One region of the Desulfosporosinus paludis genome, then DNA from elsewhere that is predicted to be linked to it. Evidence: a T-box and tRNA genes for the amino acid it is inferred to sense, from the RefSeq annotation. Region 1 holds a T-box; the other holds one or more tRNA genes.
What was found. A T-box is a leader RNA that pairs with one kind of tRNA and senses whether it is charged. The one in region 1 lies ahead of VZF35_RS17180 (valine--tRNA ligase), so its partner is inferred to be a tRNA-Val.
Positions count from the first base shown of each region.

Region 2: it encodes a tRNA-Val, which carries the amino acid that the T-box ahead of VZF35_RS17180 (valine--tRNA ligase) is inferred to sense. The anticodon was not compared.

Region 1 is NZ_CP144211.1:3,446,961-3,458,147, reverse strand. It holds gene VZF35_RS17215 (hypothetical protein) at 1-262, opposite strand, end outside; gene cimA (citramalate synthase) at 336-1,928, opposite strand; gene VZF35_RS17205 (redox-sensing transcriptional repressor Rex) at 2,213-2,845, opposite strand; gene VZF35_RS17200 (SPOR domain-containing protein) at 2,996-3,694, opposite strand; gene VZF35_RS17195 (inorganic phosphate transporter) at 3,838-4,845, opposite strand; gene VZF35_RS17190 (DUF47 domain-containing protein) at 4,838-5,464, opposite strand; gene VZF35_RS17185 (bifunctional folylpolyglutamate synthase/dihydrofolate synthase) at 5,643-6,965, opposite strand; partial or broken gene VZF35_RS17180 (valine--tRNA ligase) at 6,985-9,614, opposite strand; T-box leader at 9,706-9,938, opposite strand; partial or broken gene VZF35_RS17175 (FMN-binding glutamate synthase family protein) at 10,024-11,187, opposite strand, start outside.
Region 2 is NZ_CP144211.1:3,698,875-3,710,061, forward strand. It holds gene VZF35_RS18385 (deoxyguanosinetriphosphate triphosphohydrolase) at 1-530, shown strand, start outside; gene VZF35_RS18390 (GerMN domain-containing protein) at 829-1,431, opposite strand; gene dnaG (DNA primase) at 1,823-3,676, shown strand; gene rpoD (RNA polymerase sigma factor RpoD) at 3,666-4,856, shown strand; tRNA gene VZF35_RS18405 (tRNA-Asn) at 4,967-5,041, shown strand; tRNA gene VZF35_RS18410 (tRNA-Ile) at 5,060-5,134, shown strand; tRNA gene VZF35_RS18415 (tRNA-Val) at 5,245-5,319, shown strand; gene VZF35_RS18420 (tRNA (adenine(22)-N(1))-methyltransferase) at 5,448-6,242, shown strand; gene VZF35_RS18425 (Nif3-like dinuclear metal center hexameric protein) at 6,233-7,102, shown strand; gene VZF35_RS18430 (hypothetical protein) at 7,341-7,502, shown strand; RNA gene rnpB (RNase P RNA component class A) at 7,526-7,958, shown strand; gene VZF35_RS18440 (Uma2 family endonuclease) at 8,209-8,787, shown strand; gene VZF35_RS18445 (EamA family transporter) at 8,990-9,373, shown strand; gene VZF35_RS18450 (hypothetical protein) at 9,508-9,696, shown strand; gene VZF35_RS18455 (CheR family methyltransferase) at 9,816-10,604, opposite strand; gene VZF35_RS18460 (YaaR family protein) at 10,699-11,136, opposite strand; gene VZF35_RS18465 (M20/M25/M40 family metallo-hydrolase) at 11,167-11,187, shown strand, end outside.

The DNA.
Region 1 (11,187 bases):
TTTTCTCCTTATCAGCCCAGAGGGTCGCGATCACACGGCGTGAGGCCTTTGCGTGCGTCGTAGCCAAACTCGGCTTTAATCCGCTTTCATAAAGCAGGGCGGGAAACAGGTCCCCTCCCGCCATCCATGGCTCCGGGGACACTAGGCCGTCCGTGGCCGTCGGACGTTTCCCGCCGGCATCGAGGCAAGGATGCCTCGTTTGCCGGGCACCCTGCCCGCTTTCATCAAGGATTAAAGCCCTAGTTTGGCACGACGAGCGCATGGCCGAACAAGTGTGATCGCGACCCTCGGCATACACCGCCGAACAAATGTATCACGATCAATCCAAATGTGATCTACTTTCGCGACCCCTCAAATTTCCAAATCGTCCAATTTATCGCATCCAACAAAGCCTGAGCACTGGCCTTAAGAATATTCTTGGAAACCCCTATCGTCCCCCAAACTTCATGACCTAAGCGAGTGTCTATGATAACCCGCACAATGGCCTCTGTCCCCCGAGAGCCGTCTAAAACCCTAACCTTGTAATCCACAAGTTCGCTCTGTTCCAAAATTGGGAAGAAGCTGGCCAGAGCCTGCCTCAACGCAGTATCGAGGGCATTCACCGGACCATTGCCTTCTGAAGCGATTTGCACGGTGGCTTCCCCGACTTTAACTTTTACGACAGCGACAGAATCTAGTTCGCCGCGCAGCGGATCACTCCAAACATGATAATCTAAGACTTCAAATGGGGACGTGAAACCATTGAGAATACGAACGAACAATAAATCGAGGCTTCCTTCTGCCGCTTCAAATTGGAACCCATTGTTCTCCAGGTCCTTAATCTCGATCATTGCTTTCTCTACCCGAGGGTCTTCCTTAAGAATATCCGGTACAAAACGCCGAAGTCGTTCTAAGATATTAGCTTTCCCTGCTTGATCAGATATTAAAATTCTGCGCTCATTCCCAACCTCGGCTGGGTCCATGTGTTCAAAGGTGCGTTGGTTTTTAAGAATTGCGTCAACATGCATTCCGGCTTTATGGGCAAAAGCACTGCGGCCTACGTACGGCTGTTTCTCGTCAAACGGTGCATTAGAAAGCTCAGCAACGAATCGGGAAAATGGGGTAATTTTAAGGAGGGCTGAATCCGAAACGACCGAGTAGTTTCCCTTGATCTGCAAGAGTGGAATCAGAGTACTTAAGTTCGCATTCCCACAGCGTTCGCCAAAACCATTCCAGGTTCCCTGAATTTGAGTAACCCCTGCCTCTACGGCGACGAGAGAATTGGCTACGGCTAAACCACTATCGTTGTGAACATGAATTCCTAACTCTCGAGGAGCGAATTCGTGCCTGACTGCTTCTACCCCCCGGGCAATATCACCGGGTAAACAGCCCCCATTCGTATCACAGAGAATTGCTATGGCTGCGCCTGCCTCAAGAGCGGCTGAGATACATCTAAGGGCATAAGCCGGGTTTTCTTTAAAACCATCAAAGAAATGCTCTGCATCAAAGAAAACTTCACGCCCCTGTTGAGCTAGAAACGAGACAGATTCACGGATTAAACGCAGATTTTCCTCTAAGTTTGTCCTTAAGACGTCACTTACATGCAGATCCCAGGCCTTCCCGAAAATGGTGATTGTTTGAGCTCCAGAAGCCAGGAGCTTAAGCAAAACATCGCTGTTCTCAGGGGATTCATTGACTTTACAGGTACTTCCGAAGGCTGCGATTCGAGTCGATTGAAGACGTTGTTCTCGTAAAAGCTGAAAAAAATTATCATCTCTCGGATTGGCCCCTGGCCAACCCGCCTCGACATAAAGGCTGCCCATCTCCTCAATCCGCTTAACGTAACTCAGCTTATCTTGTGTCGAAAAATGAATCCCTTCTCCCTGAGCTCCATCGCGCAGCGTCGTATCGTAAACAGTAATTTTCTTTTTACCCTCGTTTTGACCCATTCTTCTCCTCCTCTTCTCTAAAGTAAATTAAAAGCCCCGCAGCCGTTCCTAAGAACTTCCACGGGGCTTTTTTCCCACACGGTGTAGTTGGGCACTTTCCAACCTGTGTCGCTCGGTCCAGACCCTTGCGGCGGAACCCTTGACACACTTCTTATAGTGCTATTATATGACACAAACCACTTAATGTACAACAGCTTAAAGTCTTACACCTACGGGTATTGGCAAGGAAAAACGTAAATGTTAATTGTTTCTAATTTACTTAATTTACATAAGTAGGTTTAAGCTTAAAACCTTTGTACCCCGACATTAAATGTAAGTACTTCCAGGTTAACTGCTAAATCTACATTACGCAGCTCAATCTCAGGAGGAACATTCAAAACCACAGGTGCAAAATTTAAAATTGCTTGCACGCCTGCATTAATAAGTTTGTCCGCAATTTCTTGAGCAACTGCCGAAGGCACGGCGACAATACCGATCTGGGTTTGATTTTGTTTCGTAACCTCTTCAAGTTTGTCAATCGGCAGAATTTCCACGTCACCGATTTTTGTTCCTATTTTACTAGGGTCTGAGTCGAAAATACTGGTAATGATAAAACCGCGTTCCCGAAACCCTTTATAGGAACTTAAAGCCAAACCTAAATGCCCGGCTCCGACCAAAGCAACGCTCCAATCAACACTTAAACCGAGAATCCTTAGGATATGTTGACGAAGATCTTTAACGTTATACCCTACGCCCCTTGTTCCGAATTCTCCGAAATAAGCTAGGTCTTTACGAACTTGTGCAGGGCTGACTCCGACTCCTTCGGCAATATCCCCTGATGAGGTGGTAATTATTCCTTTTCTATCAACGTCTGTCAGATGACGTGAGTAAACTGAAAGTCGAATAATGGTAGCCTCTGGAATTTTAAGCGTTTTCAATAAGTTCCCTCATTTCTCATCTGATAATTTAAGGATAGATATGTTAATTATATCACTATCAAAGAAAAACGCAAATAAGTACAATTTGAAATCTTCTGAATAGATTGCATCTTTATCCCATCCTATCGCTTCATAGTTAATCTATAGTTATTATTTCCCAGAAAAGGCGTTTATAATCCTTGTTGATTGAAAATATAATGACAATCCTAAAACACGCTGTTCCTCAGGATTGGTCTGTTGCCGAAGCTTACTATAGAGTTGGTGGAGCTGAGCTAATTCTGACGGGGAATGATCTCCAGCTTGGGAATCCCAAGCTTGTTGTTCTTGGGCTAAAAGTTGGGGACTCAATCCGTCTTGCAAAACACTGTTAACGTTCGACAACAGTTCCATGGTTAGGCGCGAACCGTTTCCTGCGATACGAAAGGTCCGTTCAGGAAGCTCAACTTTTTTGACAACAATAGAGATTCCTTTTGAGGCCAGAGTTTGTTTTAATTCACTTAATTCCTTGGCCGAATGACCCAGACCAATCCCTACGACCCAGGGATTGGTGCTTATCACTTCACCCGTGTAACCTAGTTCCCTAAGTTGTCCGAGACAGGACTGAGCATTCTCTTCGCTCTTGAAAACACCAACTTGACAGGTCCAAAAAGTAACTTTGGGAAGCACCAGCATGGTGCCCTTCGATTGATCCGTTTGCTGATTGCTCGTTGGAACGTTTTTGGCTTTTACCCCTCCAGAATGCCCGACAAGTTCTAAATATACTCTCCCAATTCCCCAAGTAAGTAAGCCTAGAGCTAGCATCCCTAAAATCACTACAATGAGAATGCGCAAACGCTCAAAATTTTTCATGTCTCTTCTCCTTCCGTTTAGGCCGGACAACCCTTCTAACGGAAGATATGTTAGAGATCTAAAAAGTAGACTGAAAATATATGAACGGAGTTGCGACAAACTCCCAACAGTTTGTTGCAACTCCGTTGAAATCCTTAGACAATCTACATGAATTTTGAAAGCACAAAGTAATAGAGTGCTGCAACAGCGGAGGTAGCTGGGATTGTCACGACCCAAGCAATCAACATTTGTTGAGCGACGCCCCAGCGTACAGCCGAGACTCTTTTGGCACTTCCGACTCCCATAATAGAGCCCGAAACAACGTGAGTCGTCGAGACCGGAAGGTGAAGGCTTGGGAATACCGTTGCCGTCCAAATGACAATGGACGAGCTTAAGTCCGCAGCAAATCCGTTGATGGGTTCAAGTTTAAAAATTTTCCCACCCATCGTGTGAATGATTTTCCACCCTCCTGCCGCAGTACCCAGGGACATGGCCAGAGCGCAGGCCAGTTTAACCCAAAGCGGAGGGGCTAAGACTGTTTGAGCCTGTATCCCAGTTGCAATGAGGGTCATGGTGATAATCCCCATTGATTTCTGGGCATCGTTCGAGCCGTGATTAAACGCCAGCAGTCCTGCCGAGAGGATTTGCATTTTCTTAAACCCATGATTAACACGGGAGGGAGAAAACCGGCCAAAAATACAATTTAAAGATTTCATAATGATAAAGCCTAAAATCATACCAACAATTGGCGAAAAAATCAAGGCTAAGAGGATCTTGCCCAAACCCTGCCATTGTAAGACTGCAAATCCTGCTTTCGCAGCAGCAGCACCTGCAATCCCACCGACAATGGCATGGGAAGAACTGCTCGGAATCCCTAAATACCATGTTAGAAGGTTCCAGGTAATCGCACTGAGCAAAGCAGCGATAACTACCTCTTGGGTCGTTAATTTAGGTGATACAATATCTTTGGCTATCGTTTGGGCCACCCCGGTACTATAGAGTGCACCGATCAAGTTAAAGCAGGCAGCCAAGACTACTGCTCGTTTGGGGGAGAGAGCCCGAGTTGATACGCTCGTGGCAATGGCGTTGGCTGTATCATGAAAACCGTTAATATAGTCAAACGCTAACGCTAAAAACACTACTAAAACTAACAGCACGCCGATATCAGTCATATTTTAAGACCACGCTTTTTAGAAGATCGGCGATCGATTCACAATGATCGAGGGTTGTTTCAATATGCTCTAAAATTTCTTTCCACTTAATGATTTCAATCGGGTCTTTCTCGAATTCAAAAAGGCGGGCCACTTCTTGGCGATAGAGTTTGTCTCCAGCACTTTCTAAGTTATAAATTTCTTCTGCTGCAGCCAAAATCGTAGATTTCTTAAAATGAATGTTGCCAAGACAAGCAAAGGCCGCTTGAATCTGCTCTGTTGCCAGTTCGACTAAATGGACAAGTTCTTGAGCTCCAAGCGAAGGTTTTCCCGTACGATATAGAAGCATACGTTCTACGGTACCTTCGGCAAAATCTACGATATCATCTAATACTTGTGCAAGTTTATAGATATCTTCACGATCTAAAGGGGTAATAAAGGTGGAATTGAGGCGTTCAAGAATTTGCGTGGTCACCTTATCTGCTTCATGTTCGAACCGATGCATTTGAGCGGCATCTTCTGCTGATACAGAGTCTTGCTGCATGATACCCTGAAGTCTCTTCAGCGTTTTTGCAATGATTTCGGTACTTTGGGCGAAGAGTAAATAAAATTTATCTTCTTTAGGCGATAAACCGAACATAAAAAATAACCCCCAACCTAAAATTTTCAGTCTCCACACAGAATCTATCTGTTCCACGGAGTATTGTATCAAATCTTTGTTGGTTTGTGTAAAAAATATATTAAGTTTTTCGACACTGTTTGCCAAAAGAGGGGATTTAATAATACTTCCAGCCGTTATATTTGTTAACGTTCTGTTATTATTTCTTTAACTCAGCGATTAAAGCTTGTCGAGCATCCGCTAACATATAAATAGAGCCTGTCACACAAAGCATGTCCTTTTCACCGACACGGTTCAGGGCATAAATCGCTGCTTCTTTAGGATCTTCAATACATTGGACAGGCTTGCCGTGTTGTTCGGCTAAACTCCCCAGAGCTCTCCAATCCCCGGCTCGCGGAGAATTAGGGCGGGTAATGATGATTTCATCCGCCAAGGGAACGAGCATATCCACAACCTTTTCCCGTTCCTTATCCGCCAGCATTCCTAAACAGAGAATAAGACGGTCGCGTGTATAGAGCGGGATTGCCGCCGCTAACGCTTGAGCACCATCAACATTATGTGCTCCATCCAAAAGAATTTTAGGCTTCAAGGAAAGTAATTCTAACCGCCCCGGCCATTCCACGTTACGCAGACCCGCATAAACAGCCTCTCTCGGAATTGTTACTCCGTACTTGCTTTGCAGAAGTTCACAGACAGTTACAGCCGTAGCGGCGTTGCGCAGTTGGTGAAACCCTATCAGGTGAAGACGCAGTTTATAATACGTTGAGTGTAACCCGACAAGGTCAAATTCCTGTTCGAGCTCACCGCTCCACTTGCTCTCCCAACTAACATCCTCTCCGACGAGCCAAAGAGGGACGTCTGCAGCCTTCGCTGCATCACGCAGAACTTGAATCACTTCGGGGTCTTGAGCCGCTGTAACCACTAGGGACTGGGGCTTAATAATTCCTGCTTTAACCTTGGCAATGGATACCACATCCGGTCCCAAATAATCCATATGATCCATCGCAACATTGGTTATCACTGAAATTAAGGGAGTGACAACATTGGTCGAATCAATAGCTCCACCTAATCCTACTTCAATTAATGCATAATCAACATCTTCTTTCGCAAAATAGAGCAGCGCCAGGGCAGTGCTTACCTCAAATTCCGTGGGATGCTCAAAGCCCTGTGCAACCATATCTTCCAAGTGGGGCCGAACGTATGCAATCATCTGAACAACCTTTTCTTTGGGAATCATCTGTCCATTGATGGTCATACGTTCACGATAATCATGCAGATGAGGCGACGTAAAAACTCCGACTTTATATCCTGCTTCCCGTAAAATCCGGGCGATCATCACAGTCGTCGAGCCCTTACCATTTGTGCCCCCCACGTGAACAACGCGCAAGTTCTTTTCCGGGTTTCCTAACCGCTTAAGAAGTTCCTGGATTCTCCCCAACCCAAAGTTCATTCCAAAGGTCGTCAGGCTGACAAGGTAGTCGAGACTCGCTTGATAATTTTGCTCAAGTTCCATTGCCTTCATATCGCTTCCCCCTATTATACTATTGATTCGTCTGCAATTCCCTTAGGCGCTCTTCTAAGGCTGCTTTTCTGGCTGACAGGCCTTCCGCCCTTTCTCGCTCTTTTGCCACAACGGCCGCCGGTGCTTTGTTTGTAAAGCCCGGATTATTAAGTTTAAGCTCCAGAGCCTGTTGTTCAGCAAGCACGAGGGCTATCTCCTTTTCCAAACGAGCTACTTCTTTATCTAGATCCATTAACCCTTTCAAAGGAAGATAAATTTCCACACCCCCTAAAACAGCGCTGGCTGCTTGAGAGGGTTTCTCAGGCATGGATTCAAACAGCTCTACACTTGCCCCTCCGGCAAGTTTGAGGATATCCGCTTTTCCGTTTTCTAAGACAAATCGTTGGTTAGGATCGGCGGCTAGCATTAAAATTTCTACTTTTTGACCGGGAGAAACTTTCATTTCTGCCCGAATGTTACGAATCGCTTTGATGGCTTCCATCAGAAGAGTCATATCCTTCACTGCCTCTTCCTCATGATATGCCGATACAGCAGGCCACGGCTGCATCATAATGCTTACCCCTTGAACAGGGAGGTTCTGCCAGATTTCTTCTGTCAAGAAAGGCATAAACGGATGCAATAAGCGCAGCGTACCTTCAAGCACTTCAAGCAGAATGGATTGTGCCGTGTGGCGAGCAAGATTATCTTCTTTGTTATAAAGGCGTGGCTTGGTTAGTTCGATATACCAATCACAAAATTCATTCCAGATGAATTCGTAGAGGAGTCTCCCGGCTTCACCAAGGTCGAAAGCTTCAAGTGCTTCGGTGGTTTTTTCAATGGTCGAAGCATAGCGGCTTAAGATCCAACGATCTGCTAAGGTGAGTTCTCCGCGTGGTCCGGGCGCATAATCTTCTAAATTCATGAGCACAAAACGAGAGGCGTTCCAAATCTTATTACAGAAATTACGAGTTGCCTCCAATCGTTCCGGATGGAAGCGAAGGTCATTGCCCGGCGTATTACCTGTTATTAACATGAAGCGTAACGTATCCGCTCCATACTGTTCGATGACTTCTATTGGGTCCACTCCATTGCCCAAGGATTTGCTCATCTTCCGGCCTTTAGCGTCTAACACAAGTCCATGGATCATGACTTTAGGAAAGGGTACTTCTTTTCTAAACTCCATAGCCATAAAGATCATGCGCGCCACCCAGAAAAAGATAATGTCTCTTCCCGTCACTAACACTGTGGTCGGATAAAACTGGCTCAATTCCGGGGTTTTTCCGGCCAACCCATTGTGGAGAAAGGCCAAAGCCCTGAAGAAAACCAAGTATCCAAAACATCCGGATCTTGCTTTAGATGCGCTCCACCACAAGCAGGACAGATCGTTGGGTCTTCTTTCGCACAGATCTCCTGTCCGCAATCCTCACAATACCAAACCGGAATACGATGACCCCACCACAGCTGACGCGAGATACACCAATCCCGAATATTTTCCATCCATCCCAGATAGATCTTATCAAAACGTTCCGGCACAAATTGCAGTCGACCATCTTTAACGACTTCAAGCGCTGGTTTAGCCAAAGGCTCCATTTTTACGAACCATTGTTTGCTGACCATGGGTTCAATAACCGTAGCGCAGCGATAACATTCTCCTACTGCATGGGCATGGGCATCTATTTTGACCAATACCCCAGCTGCTTTCAGATCCTCCACAATCGCCTTGCGCGCCTCAAATCGGTCCATGCCCTGATACTTTCCGGCATGTTCATTCATCTTCGCTTCTTTGTCCAAGACGACAATCTGAGGCAGTTGATGCCGAAGTCCGATCTCAAAGTCGTTGGGATCGTGAGCAGGGGTGATTTTCACGGCACCGGTGCCAAACTCCCGATCTACATACTCATCGGCAATAATGGGAATTTCTCGTTCCATCAAGGGTAAGATCAGAGTTTTGCCAATTAAATGTTGATAGCGTTCGTCTTCCGGATGCACAGCAACCGCCGTATCTCCCAACATGGTCTCCGGCCTTGTCGTCGCCACGACCAACGTCTCATCACTATCTTTTACAGGATAACTTAAATGATACAAATGTCCCTCACTATCCACATGCTCAACTTCGATATCCGAAATCGTGGTGTGGCACTTTGGGCACCAATTGACAATATAATTTCCCCGATAAATTAACCCTTGCTGATACAAGTCCACAAAGGCTTCCCGAACCGCCTTCGAGCAGCCTTCATCCATCGTGAACCGTTCCCGTTCCCAGTCGCAAGAAGCCCCTAAGCGGCGCAGCTGCTGGGTTATCCGCCCGCCGTACTGCTTTTTCCACTCCCACACCCGGTCTAAAAACTTCTCGCGTCCGAGTTCTTGGCGGCTCGTACCTTCTTTCACCAACTGCGCTTCCACTTTTGCTTGAGTAGCGATCCCGGCATGGTCCGTCCCAGGCAGCCAGAGAGTATTATATCCCTGCATCCGCTTATATCTGGTCAAAATGTCCTGGATTGCGCCATCCATGGCATGGCCCAGGTGAAGGGCTCCTGTCACATTAGGCGGCGGCATCACAATGCTAAAGGGCTTTTTTTCTGCATCCACTTCCGAATGAAAGAACTTGTTTTCCTCCCAAAACTGATACCATTTTCCCTCCACTTGGCTCGATTCATAGGCTTTAGCCATCTCTATCTTTTCTGGTTTTTTCAAAATTTCATCCACAAGATTTAACTCCTTTCTTATAAACCATGTAAATATACAAAAAGCCTCTCATCCGACAAAGGACGAAAAGCTATCGTGGTACCACCTTAATTCAGTGAAACAGCCTTACAACACTTAAGACGTTTCACACTCATTGATTCGACTAACGGGTTTTTCCGTCAGAAAGTACTCTATTCCTCTCTGCCTCTCCTGTGCGACCCAAGTGTTCCTCCCGAAAAGACCTCTCAGCTTATGGCCTTTATCTCTGAACGGCAGCTTTGCACTATTCCTCACATTCATCGAGTTTCCTAATATTATATTTGGATACATTATACTCGGATAGATGGTGATTGTCAAAATTTGCGGCCTTTAACCCGTGCCTTAATCCGTCATTTTAATTCTCCCAAGGATAAGCGCGCTTGACCCCGGTTACCTTAGCTGTCCAATCGTCCAGGGCCACAAGATCGTTGGGACCGAGTTCGGACAAGGCCGTTTTTCCTAGTGCCCGCACCCCTTCTTCCATTTCCATGGTCATGGATTTTAAAACATTTGCCACACTCTGACTTGCCAGATTAATGTCCAATCGGTCTTTATAGGGCGAATTGTACCATACTAATTGGGTCAATGGTTCCCAAGGGAGCACTTTGTGAATTTGGCGATGTATTAAAGCAAACAAGGGGACTGTTCCCAGATAGACTGCATCAGCCCCTAAGGTTATGGCCTTTAAGCATTCACCAGGTGTCGCATAACCGCCGGCGACCACCAAGCTTACATCCTGGCGCGCGCCCTGTTCACACAAAAACCGTTCCGCTCGGACCAGACCTAACAAGCTTGGAATTCCTAGATCATCACAAATCATAGGTGAAGCTCCAGAGGCACCACCTTGCGCCCCATCAACCACTATCACATCAAAGCCCGCCTCTAAGGCCACTGCCAGGTCCCTTTCAATTGCGCCTGTCGCCATAATCTTTAAGGCAATCGGCTTGCCTCCAGCCTCTGCACGCAAATCCCGGACATACTTGATCCAATCCCAGGGACTTTGAACTCCCGGGATAACTGCGAGGGTAACGACCGTTTCAACAGGAGAGATGCCCATTAGTTTTTGGGCTCTGCCTTTAACGGCCTTCGGTTCAACAGTAAAGGGACCCATTCTCGCTCCCTGACCCATCTGCACTTCAATCATATCTGCCGCAGCGATGGCCTCGGGCGAATGTCCCCAGGAGCTCCGGCTAATTTGCCAAATAAACTTTCCTGCTTCCTGTCGCTCTTCAGGCAGATAAGGGCCTTCTCCGGAATTGGTAGCAGTTTTAAGCTGATTAGCCGCCTTGGCTAAGGCGATTTTTGCTTGCTCACTAAGCCCTATACCGTACCCCATGCCTGAGATCATGAGAGGAGTTTCTATGACCAGGGGTTTTTCGGCCTTAGGGCCAAGAGTTACTTTCATATCAATAGCAACACTTGCCTCTTTAGGCAGACGTGCCATCTGAGCGGGAACAAACATCAAGGTGTCATAATGAGGCAGCCGTCTTGGAGAACCTAAAGGCCGTTCAATGAGTTT
Region 2 (11,187 bases), 250 kb from region 1:
CTAAGCCAGTCCTCGATGGGATTTTACATCATACCGGGGAGGGCGTTCCTTTTACGCTTGAAGGACAGATTGTTAAAACAGGGGATCGGATTGCCTACCTTTGTCATGATTATGACGATGCCTTGCGGGCTGGTTTGCTTGTCCAAGGCGACCTACCCGAAAACGTTAAAAGAACCTTAGGTGAAAAACCAAGCGAGATGATTACGACCATGGTTGTAGATATGATCGAAGCATCAAATGGGCAAAATCAAATCAAACAGTCCCTGGAGGTCAGTAGTGCGATGCAGGAATTTAGACAATTTATGTTTTCTAGGGTGTATAACAGCTCTACCCTGCGTGAGGAGCGTCGCAAGGGGCAGTGCATCGTTCAGGCTTTGTTTGAATATTACAGTAAGGATATAGAAAAACTGCCCAAGAATTATTTAATTTGGGCGGAAGGGAACGAAACTCAAGCAGTCGTTGATTATATTTCAGGCCTGACAGACAATTATGCGATTGATTTATTTACAACGTTATTTGTTCCAAGGTAAAGACCCCAATGGAGAATAATAGTTAACAAACAAGCATCCTAACTCCACTTTAATAATAGTGAAAGGAGGATGCTTGTGTTTGTTGTAATGTTGAGTTTTGGGGGGCCAAACTTTTCATCCTTTTTCTTGTAGCTAGGAAAAAGAAATGCTTAAGAGTCTAGCCTAGTGAAAGTTTTGAGAAATAAGTTTCTTACAGCGGGCAATTCTAATTTATGAGTTAACTAAGTATAAGTTTTAGAGAAGAGAAGTAAACTAAGGTTTAGACATAAGTCTGTACTTATCTTTACAAGAACTGGGTTTAATTTGTTTTGGAAATTAAACTATCATTCTTGGTAAGTGGACCACTGGTATCCAAGCTTCCGAGAATACCATCGAGTTTCTTCCCTTCGAGAAGAAATTGTACACTCTGAACATCCGACAGAGTCGTTATGGTATTCACGATACTATACATAGTCATTACTTCGGCGGCTGATCCGCCACCAAAGTTCTTTTTAAATTCACTTGAAAGATCAAGGGTTGCTACGCCATCCTTAACAGATGCATTCCTTAAGGTTGTTCCTTTAGGGAGCGGATTTTCTAAGCCTGCAGGCGGAGACGACAATTCCTTAAACATTGCTTTAATAACTTCTTGATCGGTAACTTGAACTGTGCGAACAACAGGAACTAAGCCGCTGGCATCAGAATTAGGAAAATAGAGGGTTATCTTTACTGTCTGTGGCGTGGAGCTCGAGGGGGTGCTTTCTGAAGGGGTTGGAGTTGTCGCTGGTACGGAGCTGGCAGGTGGGTTATCCGACGGTTGAACTTGCTGCGTTTTGACCGAATTACATCCTGCGAGAAAAGTTACGATGAGTAACAAGGAAATAATCGAGAAGATATGTATCTTATTGATACGTCTGGACATAACGTCACCTTCCTTTAAATCTAGCTGTTAATACGTATAGTGAACTTAACCATGATGATCCAACATAGTCGGAGTTTATTGCTTATTCTAACATGCTTTTGGATTATGGAAAAGGGCTTGGATAATTCTTCTTTGAGTCCAGTCTGTTAGGCCAGGGCAATCCAGAACAATATAAGAAAATTTTTAGGTAAATATTTGTCGAAGAAAAGAGGAAATATCATCAAAAAGAGAGAATTAAATAGGTCTCGAAAGGATAATTGTGTCCATTTTAAAACTAATTCGTGATCAGGGGTTAAAAAAAGAGGATTCCGTGAATTTTCGGCGAAGAATTGTATAGGGATAGGGTTGACAAACCATATGAAATGTGGCAGCAAATCGAAGGGCGAAAAACGTGGATAATAGAGTTCGTGAGGAATTAATCCCAGAAGAAATTATCGAAGAAGTGCGTTTACGTACTGAAATCGTTGAGGTTATATCTGAATATGTCAGCTTACAGCGCAAGGGTAAAAACTTTTTGGGCCTTTGCCCTTTTCATGCTGAGAAAACTCCTAGTTTTACTGTGACCCCTGAAAAACAAATGTTTTATTGTTTTGGATGTAATACTGGAGGGAACGTTTTCTCCTTTGTCATGAAAAAGGAGAATTGGACGTTTGTCGAGAGTGTCCAGAAGTTAGCACAAAGGTGCGGTGTTGTGCTCCCAGAGAAAGAAATGTCGGCACGAGAGCGGGAAGAAACTCGGCTCCGACGACGCTATGAAGAGATTAATGAATGGGCAGCCAACTACTACCATAATCTCCTGTTGAAGTCACCTGAAGGGGAATCTGGTCGTCGTTATTTCGAGAAGCGTGGTGTAGATTCCGAGACGATGAATCGTTTCCGCTTAGGGTATGCTCCAGATCGTTGGGATGGGTTGCTCCAGTATTTGCAAACGCGTGGGGTACAGCCTCAGGAAGTCGCAGAAGTGGGACTGGCTTTAGCAAGAGGAAAGTCTGACAAGGATGGACGTCAGTTTTATGATCGTTTTCGCAATCGTGTGCTGTTTAGTATTTTAGATCGGCGTAATCAGCCTATTGCTTTCGGTGGACGAGTTCTGGATGATTCGCTTCCAAAGTATCTTAATTCCCCGGAGACAACCTATTTTAATAAAGGACATCACCTCTACGGAATTCATCGCGCGCATCAAGGAATTCGCGAAGAAGGGTACGCCCTTCTGGTTGAGGGTTATATGGATGTCATTGCACTGCAGAATGCTGGGTATCCGAATGCTGTGGCCTCCTTAGGGACCGCTTTAACGCGGGATCAGGCAAACCTCTTACGCAAGTATACCCAGCGTATTATTCTTTTGTATGATTCTGACGATGCTGGTATTCATGCGGCATTACGTGGCGGAGAGATTCTGCGCGACGCTGGGATGCAGGTTGAAGTCCTTACTTTGATGGGAGCAAAAGACCCGGATGAATTCTTGAAAAATCACGGTCGGGAGCAGTTTAATAAACTCCTTCAGCAGGCAGTAACTTTTATTGAGTTTAAATACCGAACGTTAGCCCATCATCAACTTCCCCAGAGCATCTTGGAAAAGGCGGAATTAGTCCATAAACTCGCGCCTGATATTATAAAGGTGACTAGTCCAGTTGAGCGGGAAGGATACGAGAGGTTTTTGAGTTTGGAACTGGGGCTTACGTTAGAAGCAGTACAACGCGAGATCACAAGCTTAGGACAGAAAAGACCTAAAAAAGAACGCTTTGAGGAATATTCTCCTCAAAATCCGGTTAGTTCTGTGAAAAATAGAGATAATATTACTAATACCATTATATGTCAAGATGCACCGGAACTTCCTCAGCCAGCGGTCGACTTGGGGGTCTACCGAGCAGAGCGTATGCTTTTGCGTTTGTTGGTGGAAGATATCTCGTTACTGCAAAGAATCAAGGAAACGTTAGGAACATCCTTTTGGAGAGTTTCAGCACATCAACAGATTTTTGATTATCTCGATCAGGAAGGCTGTGTGCCAACGCACAGCAATGAAATGGTGCAAAGCCGTTTAGCGAGCCTAATCCTGGAAGAGTTGGATAAATCCCAAACCGAGCGGCTTTTTGAAGATTGTACGAAGGGTATACTTGCTGCGAAAGCAGATGAGAATGTGGAGGATCTTCAGGCCCGCATGGTAGCTTTAGAAAAATCCGGTGACATGGCAGGGGCCATGGCTCTGTTGAAAGAGATAGGAGAGCGGTTGAAACGTGGCAAATAGTAAGGTTAAAAGCACTCAAATGAAAGATCCAAGGGAAGGCGGGGGACATGTGAGCGAAGAGCAGCAAATGGACAATGTTCAGGCTCTGATACAAAATGGAAAAAAGAAAGGTTCCCTAACCTATGCAGAGATTATGGATGCGCTCCAAGGGATTGAGCTTTCTGCGGATCAAATTGACGATATTTACCAACAACTTGCTCGAATGGGAATAGACATTGTACCTGAACCAGAGGATGTTGAAAAGGAAGTCCTGAAAAAGGGCAAAGTAGATGATGACGACGATATCGTCGATGATCCAGACGAGGATATTGAAGAAGAAACAGAAGTAGATCTTTCAGTCCCAGAAGGGGTGGGCATTGACGATCCGGTACGGATGTATTTGAAAGAAATCGGACGGGTGCCTTTGCTTTCGGCTGAAGACGAAATTTTATTGGCCAAGGGTATGGAGGCCGGGGATGAAGAGGCCAAACGTCGGCTTGCTGAGGCCAATCTTCGGCTGGTGGTCAGCATTGCTAAACGTTATGTCGGCAGAGGTATGCTCTTTTTGGATTTAATCCAAGAGGGAAACTTAGGGTTAATTAAGGCTGTAGAAAAATTCGATTATACTAAGGGCTATAAGTTCAGTACCTATGCGACATGGTGGATTCGTCAAGCCATCACACGCGCTATCGCCGACCAAGCCCGTACGATCCGGATTCCGGTGCACATGGTTGAAACCATTAACAAACTTATTCGAGTGTCACGACAACTTTTGCAGGAGCTTGGACGAGAACCTGCTCCGGAGGAAATTGCCAAAGTCATGGATATCCCAGTCGAGCGGGTTCGAGAAATCATGAAGATCGCTCAGGAACCAGTATCTCTTGAGACTCCTATAGGTGAAGAAGAAGACTCTCATTTGGGAGATTTCATCCCCGATGATGATGCACCCGCTCCTGCCGAAGCTGCCTCGTTCATTCTTTTAAAAGAACAACTGGAGGAAGTCCTGGAAACCTTGACCCCACGAGAAGAAAAAGTGCTTAGACTCCGTTTTGGCCTTGATGATGGCCGAACCAGAACTTTAGAGGAAGTTGGTCAGGAATTCGGTGTAACTCGGGAACGAATTCGGCAGATTGAAGCTAAAGCCTTGAGAAAATTGCGCCATCCCAGCAGAAGCAAAAAGCTAAAGGATTACCTGGAGTAAATCGATTCAGCCATGATTTTAACAATGATTCAACATTGATTAAGATTTATTCAGATAAAGGCTTGACTATTTAGGATAGATTAACGTATAATAATTCGTGCAAAGGGCATTCCTCGATAGCTCAATGGTGGAGCAACCGGCTGTTAACCGGTAGGTTGTAGGTTCGAGTCCTACTCGGGGAGCCAATTTATTTTTCCCTTTTAGGGCCCATAGCTCAGCGGTAGAGCCCCCCGCTCATAACGGGTTGGTCCTAGGTTCGAATCCTAGTGGGCCCACCAAAATCGAAGTACAATGTGCAGCTGTTCGAGGTTCGAACAGAAAAAAATAAACGGAGTCTAAGACGTGAGGATTTTAGTTCAAGTTGCATTGAGCTATGAATATCGAAATTGGGCGATTAGCTCAGCGGTAGAGCGCATCCTTCACACGGATGAGGCCATTGGTTCGAGACCAATATCGCCCACCAAGGACTGAAATAATGGACTGTGGCAAATGCCGGAGTCCATTTTGTTTTAGGCTAAAATTGGACTGCTTTGTTGACAGCGTTTTGAACATAATAAGAGGCTAAAGGCCCTAAACTTTATGAGGTGAACTATGACCTACTTAATTACACTAGGTCCGCGTCTGCAGACGGTAGCCTCGCTGGTACCGGCGGGTGCTTGGCTCGGCGACATCGGGACCGATCACGCCTATTTGCCTATTGCTCTTTATGAAGCACGTAAGATATTCAAAGCTGTGGCTGTAGATGTCCATGAAGGACCGTTTCAGTCTGCCATGGCTGCGGTTAAAGGAAGGCAATTAGAGCAAATCATTGATGTGAGATTTGGAGATGGATTGATGCCGCTTGAGGCTGGAGAGGTTAATGTATTGACCTTAGCCGGGATGGGCGGAAGAACTATGCTGGAAATTCTAGCAGCTCGACCGGATGTCTTACAATCAGTGACGGATTTGATTGTTCAGCCGCAGGGTGGAGAGGGGGCCGTACGCTCGACTCTGCTGAACGATGGATGGCGACTTAAGACGGAACAGTTGGTTAGAGAAGAGGACCGCACCTATACCGTTATAGCCTTTTCCCGTAACGATGGCTGGAATATGGCTGATTTAGCGACTAAGGCGTGCATTTGGCACCAACGTTTAACTCCTCAAACTGTTAAAGATGAGGTTTCTGCGAAGTTTCCAGAAATCGTGGAGAAATTAGTGTGGCATTTCGGACCTTTGATCCTTGAGGAAGCTACAGATCTCTTGAGAGAGTATCTTGAGGATTACAGCGGGATGCTTAGAAGAAGGCTGGATCAAATGAAACGATCCAATAAACTAGAAATTGCGGAGAAAATAAGGGATGTTTCTGAGGAATTGATCTTGGTGGAGGGAATTCGAACATGGCAGTAACGATCGGTCTAGTGGCACAGCTTATCGAAAAGCTTGCTCCGAAATCTTGGGCTGAGGAGTGGGACAATGTTGGATTATTAGTGGGGAGCGGCTCTGCTCCCGTTGAGCGTATTCTGATAGCTTTAGATGGAACTTTGGAAGTCATTGAGGAAGCCAAAGAATTTGGAGCCCAGCTTATTGTGGCACATCACCCGATTATGTTTCGTCCACTTAAAAATCTGAGGTCAGATAATCCTGCGGCAAGGCTTCCGCTGAGTTTGCTCAACCATCAGATTGGATATTACGCAGCCCACACAAATCTTGACCAATCGAGTATATCCTCCAGTCGAAGCTTAGGAGAACTTCTGGGATTGAAAGAAATGAAATTGTTGGAAGAACAAACATATGATACTAACTCCAGCCATCAATATCTGCTTAATTCTACAAATGCTGCTGATGAGGCGCGGGGGTACGGAGTCATCGGATATTTGGAGTATAAAGAAAGACTCGGAACGATTTGGGAGCGCTTTTTAGACCAACTAGTGACATCAAAGATTTATGCTCACCCATATAATTTGACAGGCGTACGTTTGGCAGGGTCGTTAGAGAAAGAAGTGCGCAAAGTTGCGATTGTCAACGGAAGTGGAGGACGGTTTGTACCGAAAGCACAGTTTAAGGGTGCAGACTTGCTCATTACCGGAGACGTTGACCATCATGCTGTACTCGATGCTCTTGAAGGAGGAATGGCCGTTGGTGATCTCGGGCACTTTTTAACTGAAGCGCCTATGCTTCAGGCATTATACAGGTATCTGTCTTCCGAGAAATCCCTGCAGGGCATTGAGATCAAAGTAAGTGGGTCTAATTCTTCCCCCTGGCAATAGCTAGGGGGTTCCTTTTTAAAGAGATAGTGTTTAAGGAAAAATTAACCAAACCATAAGAAAATTTAAAAAAAGATTGTGAAAGTGATTATTAATACTTGACAAGGGATTGTCGAATCAGGTATTGTTAGTATACAAGGAATAATCAGAAAATAGAGTTTTGTATGAAATGTCTGGCGCGCTATGAATCGTTTCGATCGTAGGATATTTAAGAAACTTATTGAAAGGTGTTGATTGGATTATGAATCGAGCAGAAATCCTCCGTATGGAGCGGGAAAAGGCTTTAACAAACTTTAAAGAAGATAATGTAAACCGTGCAAAATGGTTAACGGCATTAATGGACATTGATGACGAGATGGAAGAAATGGAAAAGAACCAAAACTCTCCATTTGACCAAAACTGATTTTTTTAGTAAGATAACTGAGCGAAGTAAACTTGATGATCGCGGAGGCAGGGACTGAAAGGTCGCCTCTGAGGAAAGTCCGAGCTCCATAGGGCAAGGTGCTGGGTAACGCCCAGTGGGGGTGACCCCAAGGAAAGTGCAACAGAGATATACCGCCGATAACGGAGGTTGGTCGTCAGAGGTCAGAATTAGCAAGCTAGAATTTGGCTTCCGATTTCCGACGACTGACTTCCGAGTAGGTAAGGGTGGAAAGGCGAGGTAAGAGCTCACCGGCAGCCAGGTGACTGGCTGGCCATGTAAACCCCACCTGGAGCAAGACTGAATAGGGGAACGATGAACGGCCCGTTTTTGTTCCCGGGTAAGGTCGCTAGAGGCCGTCGGTAACGGCGGTTCGAGATAGATGATCATCACCTCCGTACGGAGGGACAGAACTCGGCTTATAGGTTTGCTTCGCTACTACTTATGGGAAACTGGTGTGCATACTTGTGCATCGCCGTTTCCCTTCAGCTTAGTATTTAGCCAAAACAGAAAAGTTCTTCACCGTCTGTTTTGGTTTGTAAATGAAAGAACCTGGGATTTACCAGGTTCTTAACTGTATCCTTATAAGGTATTTTACAATGTACGGGATAAGCTTAGAAAAGTTATGGTGCTTTTGAAAGTCAGCATAATCGTTTTGGAAAGGTATTTTTTAACAGGGAGTGATTCTATGCCTATACCGGAATCAAAGGAGAAATATACTTATGCCGATTACTTAACCTGGCCGGAAGAAGAACGGTGGGAAATTATAGACGGAGTACCATATATGCAAGCGGCACCATCTACAGTACATCAGGAAATACTAATGGAAATATCCAGGCAAATAGCTAACCATTTAAAGGATAAATCTTGTAAAGTTTATCCGGCACCTTTCTGTGTAAGGCTAACGAAGGGTGATGAAATATCAAACGAAGATATTAAAAAGGTTGTTGAGCCAGACATTACCATAGTCTGCGACAAATCCAAAGTTGATGAAAAGGGTTGTAATGGGGCACCCGATATGATAGTCGAAATAATTTCCCCTTCATCAATAAAAACTGATAGGATAATAAAATTTAATATGTACGAAAAAGTTGGTGTTAAAGAATACTGGATTGTTGAACCTGAAGTTAAAATAGTAAGTGTTTTTGTACTCCAAGAGAATGGTCGTTATGGAAGACAAGAAGTATATTCGGAAGAAGACCAAATAACCCTGAATATTATCCCGGATCTCACAATAAATTTAAAACTGGTTTTTACAGGTATTTAAGGGCTTAAAATGATATAATATCAAAAACGCAGCACTGAAGTTACAGGTGCTGCGTTTTTGTTTGAATAATTGCAGCTTCTTTCGCGAAAACTTAAAATGTTAATAAAAACAGTTGTTTATGTTTAACCATTGAACATAGACCATTCATCATAGTTAGAAGCAGCGGTTGGTGCTCAAAGAATAATTGGCAAGGAGTACTCTTATGTATCTTATTTCAGAAGTCCCCCCGATGGCTGTAGCCTTGGGATCGATCATGCTGGGAGCTACCGGGCAATTCCTATTTCGCTTAGGCATGTTGACTTACGGCAAAGTCACTGTAACCGGGATTTGGGGGCAACTGGGAGCAATCATTTTTACCCCAGCTATTTTTGCGGGGTTTGTATGCTTCGGGCTAAGTTCATTTCTTTGGCTCGTGGTTATATCAAGATGGGAGTTAAGCTATGCCTACCCTCTTGTAGCATTGGGGTATGTCTTAGCAATATTTTATGGTACCTGTCTCCTTCATGAACACCTTACCTTCCCAAAAATTTTAGGGAGCGTCCTCATTTTGGCGGGGATCAGCGTTTTTGGATTATGGGCTGCGTAAGATTTAGTACAAGCTTGATAAGCTTAATTTTCTCCCGAAAAAGAAAGTTGCAAGCGTAGCATGAATAGGATAAGATAATCTAAACCCAATAGCTTTTTTGGAGTCATAAGACAAGAAAAAGGGGCGTGTGTTGGATGCAGTTTAAAGATTTCGGGCGGGGTGCACGGATCGAGTTATCCAAAATGGCCAAATTACTGGGAATGAAGTTTATCGGTTATAATCCAAAGGATCAACAGGTGTCACTTGAAGTTCATGGTAAAGGAGTTACTTATCCCTTAGAAGAATTTATCCAACAGTATGAAAGGATTTGCCCTATCACTTAGTCGCCAACCTTCCAAGGAGAGTAAATAATAGAGGAGCTCTTACTCGTTTTTTTACGAGAAGAGCTCCTTTTCATCGTACTGTCAGAAAGTATAATTTCGTTGAATACTTTTCTTTATAATTACTGTTTTTGATAAAAGAACGAGGAAACGGCTTTTAGTCCAAGGTGTTTCATCCCAAAGAGGTGCTCCGTGCTTCCGGTAAAAAGGATTCCTCCCGGTCTTAAGGCATCTGTGAACTTTGTATAGAGCAGTTCCTTCGCTTCGTCGGTGAAATATATGACGACATTGCGGCAGGCAATAAAGTCAAAACCTGGCTGGAAGCGGTCGGTGAGAAGATTCTGATGCTGGAAAGTGACGAGACGTTTTACCGAGTCTTTGATTTGATACCCTTTGTCAGATAAGGTAAAATACTTTTGCAGGAACTCAGGGGGAGTACTTGCTAAATCATTTTGTTTATAAAGACCATCTTTAGCCTGTTTTAGGACATTGACATCGATATCTGATCCAGTAACCGTGAATCTAGCAGTTGGGAAATACTCCATCAAGGTCATGGCTAAGGAGTAAGGCTCTTGTCCGCTGGAACAACCTGCACTCCATAATTTCAGAGGGCTTTTGCTCTGCAGGAGCAGGGGGATAATAGAGTCCTTCAAAGTTTTCCACTGGTTAGCGTCTCGAAAAAACTGTGAAACATTAATCGTTAGGTGCTTGAAGAAAGCATCATATAAAATTTGATCTGTGTCCAGAGCTTTAAGAAACTCAGGAAATGTCGTGTGTCCGTGGGAGTTCATAAAACTAAGGATACGCCGCTGCATTTGGTTTTGTTTGTAAAACTTAAGATCAAGTCCGCTCTTAGGATGGAACGCCTTAATAAAGTCTTCATAGGTGTTGGAAATAGGAGCTAAAGCCAAAGGATGACACCTCTTTTCTCAGAAATCTGCGACTATTATTGTATACTAGAAGACATCCATAGTTCCACAAAATAATTATATCGTCTCATACTTTCTAGGCAAAGAGGTCGACGACCAACCCACGAATCTCGTCAATCTTGGTTAAAACTTCAAGGGGTTTCGCTTGTTGATCGAGAAGTTGTTTGCCTAATTCGTCTAAGGCGTGGTCAATTTTAGAGATTCGCGCCATAATTTTTGGACGCCCTTGAAAATCCCAGGAGGATTCTTCCTGCATCTTTCGGCTCTGACCGAAGGTCGAACGAAGGAACGTTTTAACCATATCTCGAAAATCTTTTAAATCACGAATTGAGAGAGATTGAGCTAACTTCTTGCCCTGGATTCCAAGCCGGTCGAGAAAGGTTTGGAGTTCAATCCGTTGGATTTTTTGGGTTTTGGATAAGACTCCGCTAAAATCATTAGTACGCTCTGAGGAGTTTGGGGAATCGAGAGCGGAAGCTGAGGCCTGATGCGGTGTATCGATACGTATAGACATGGACATTCTCCTTTGAGAAAGGATTAATTTATGCAGACGCGCAGAGTTTTT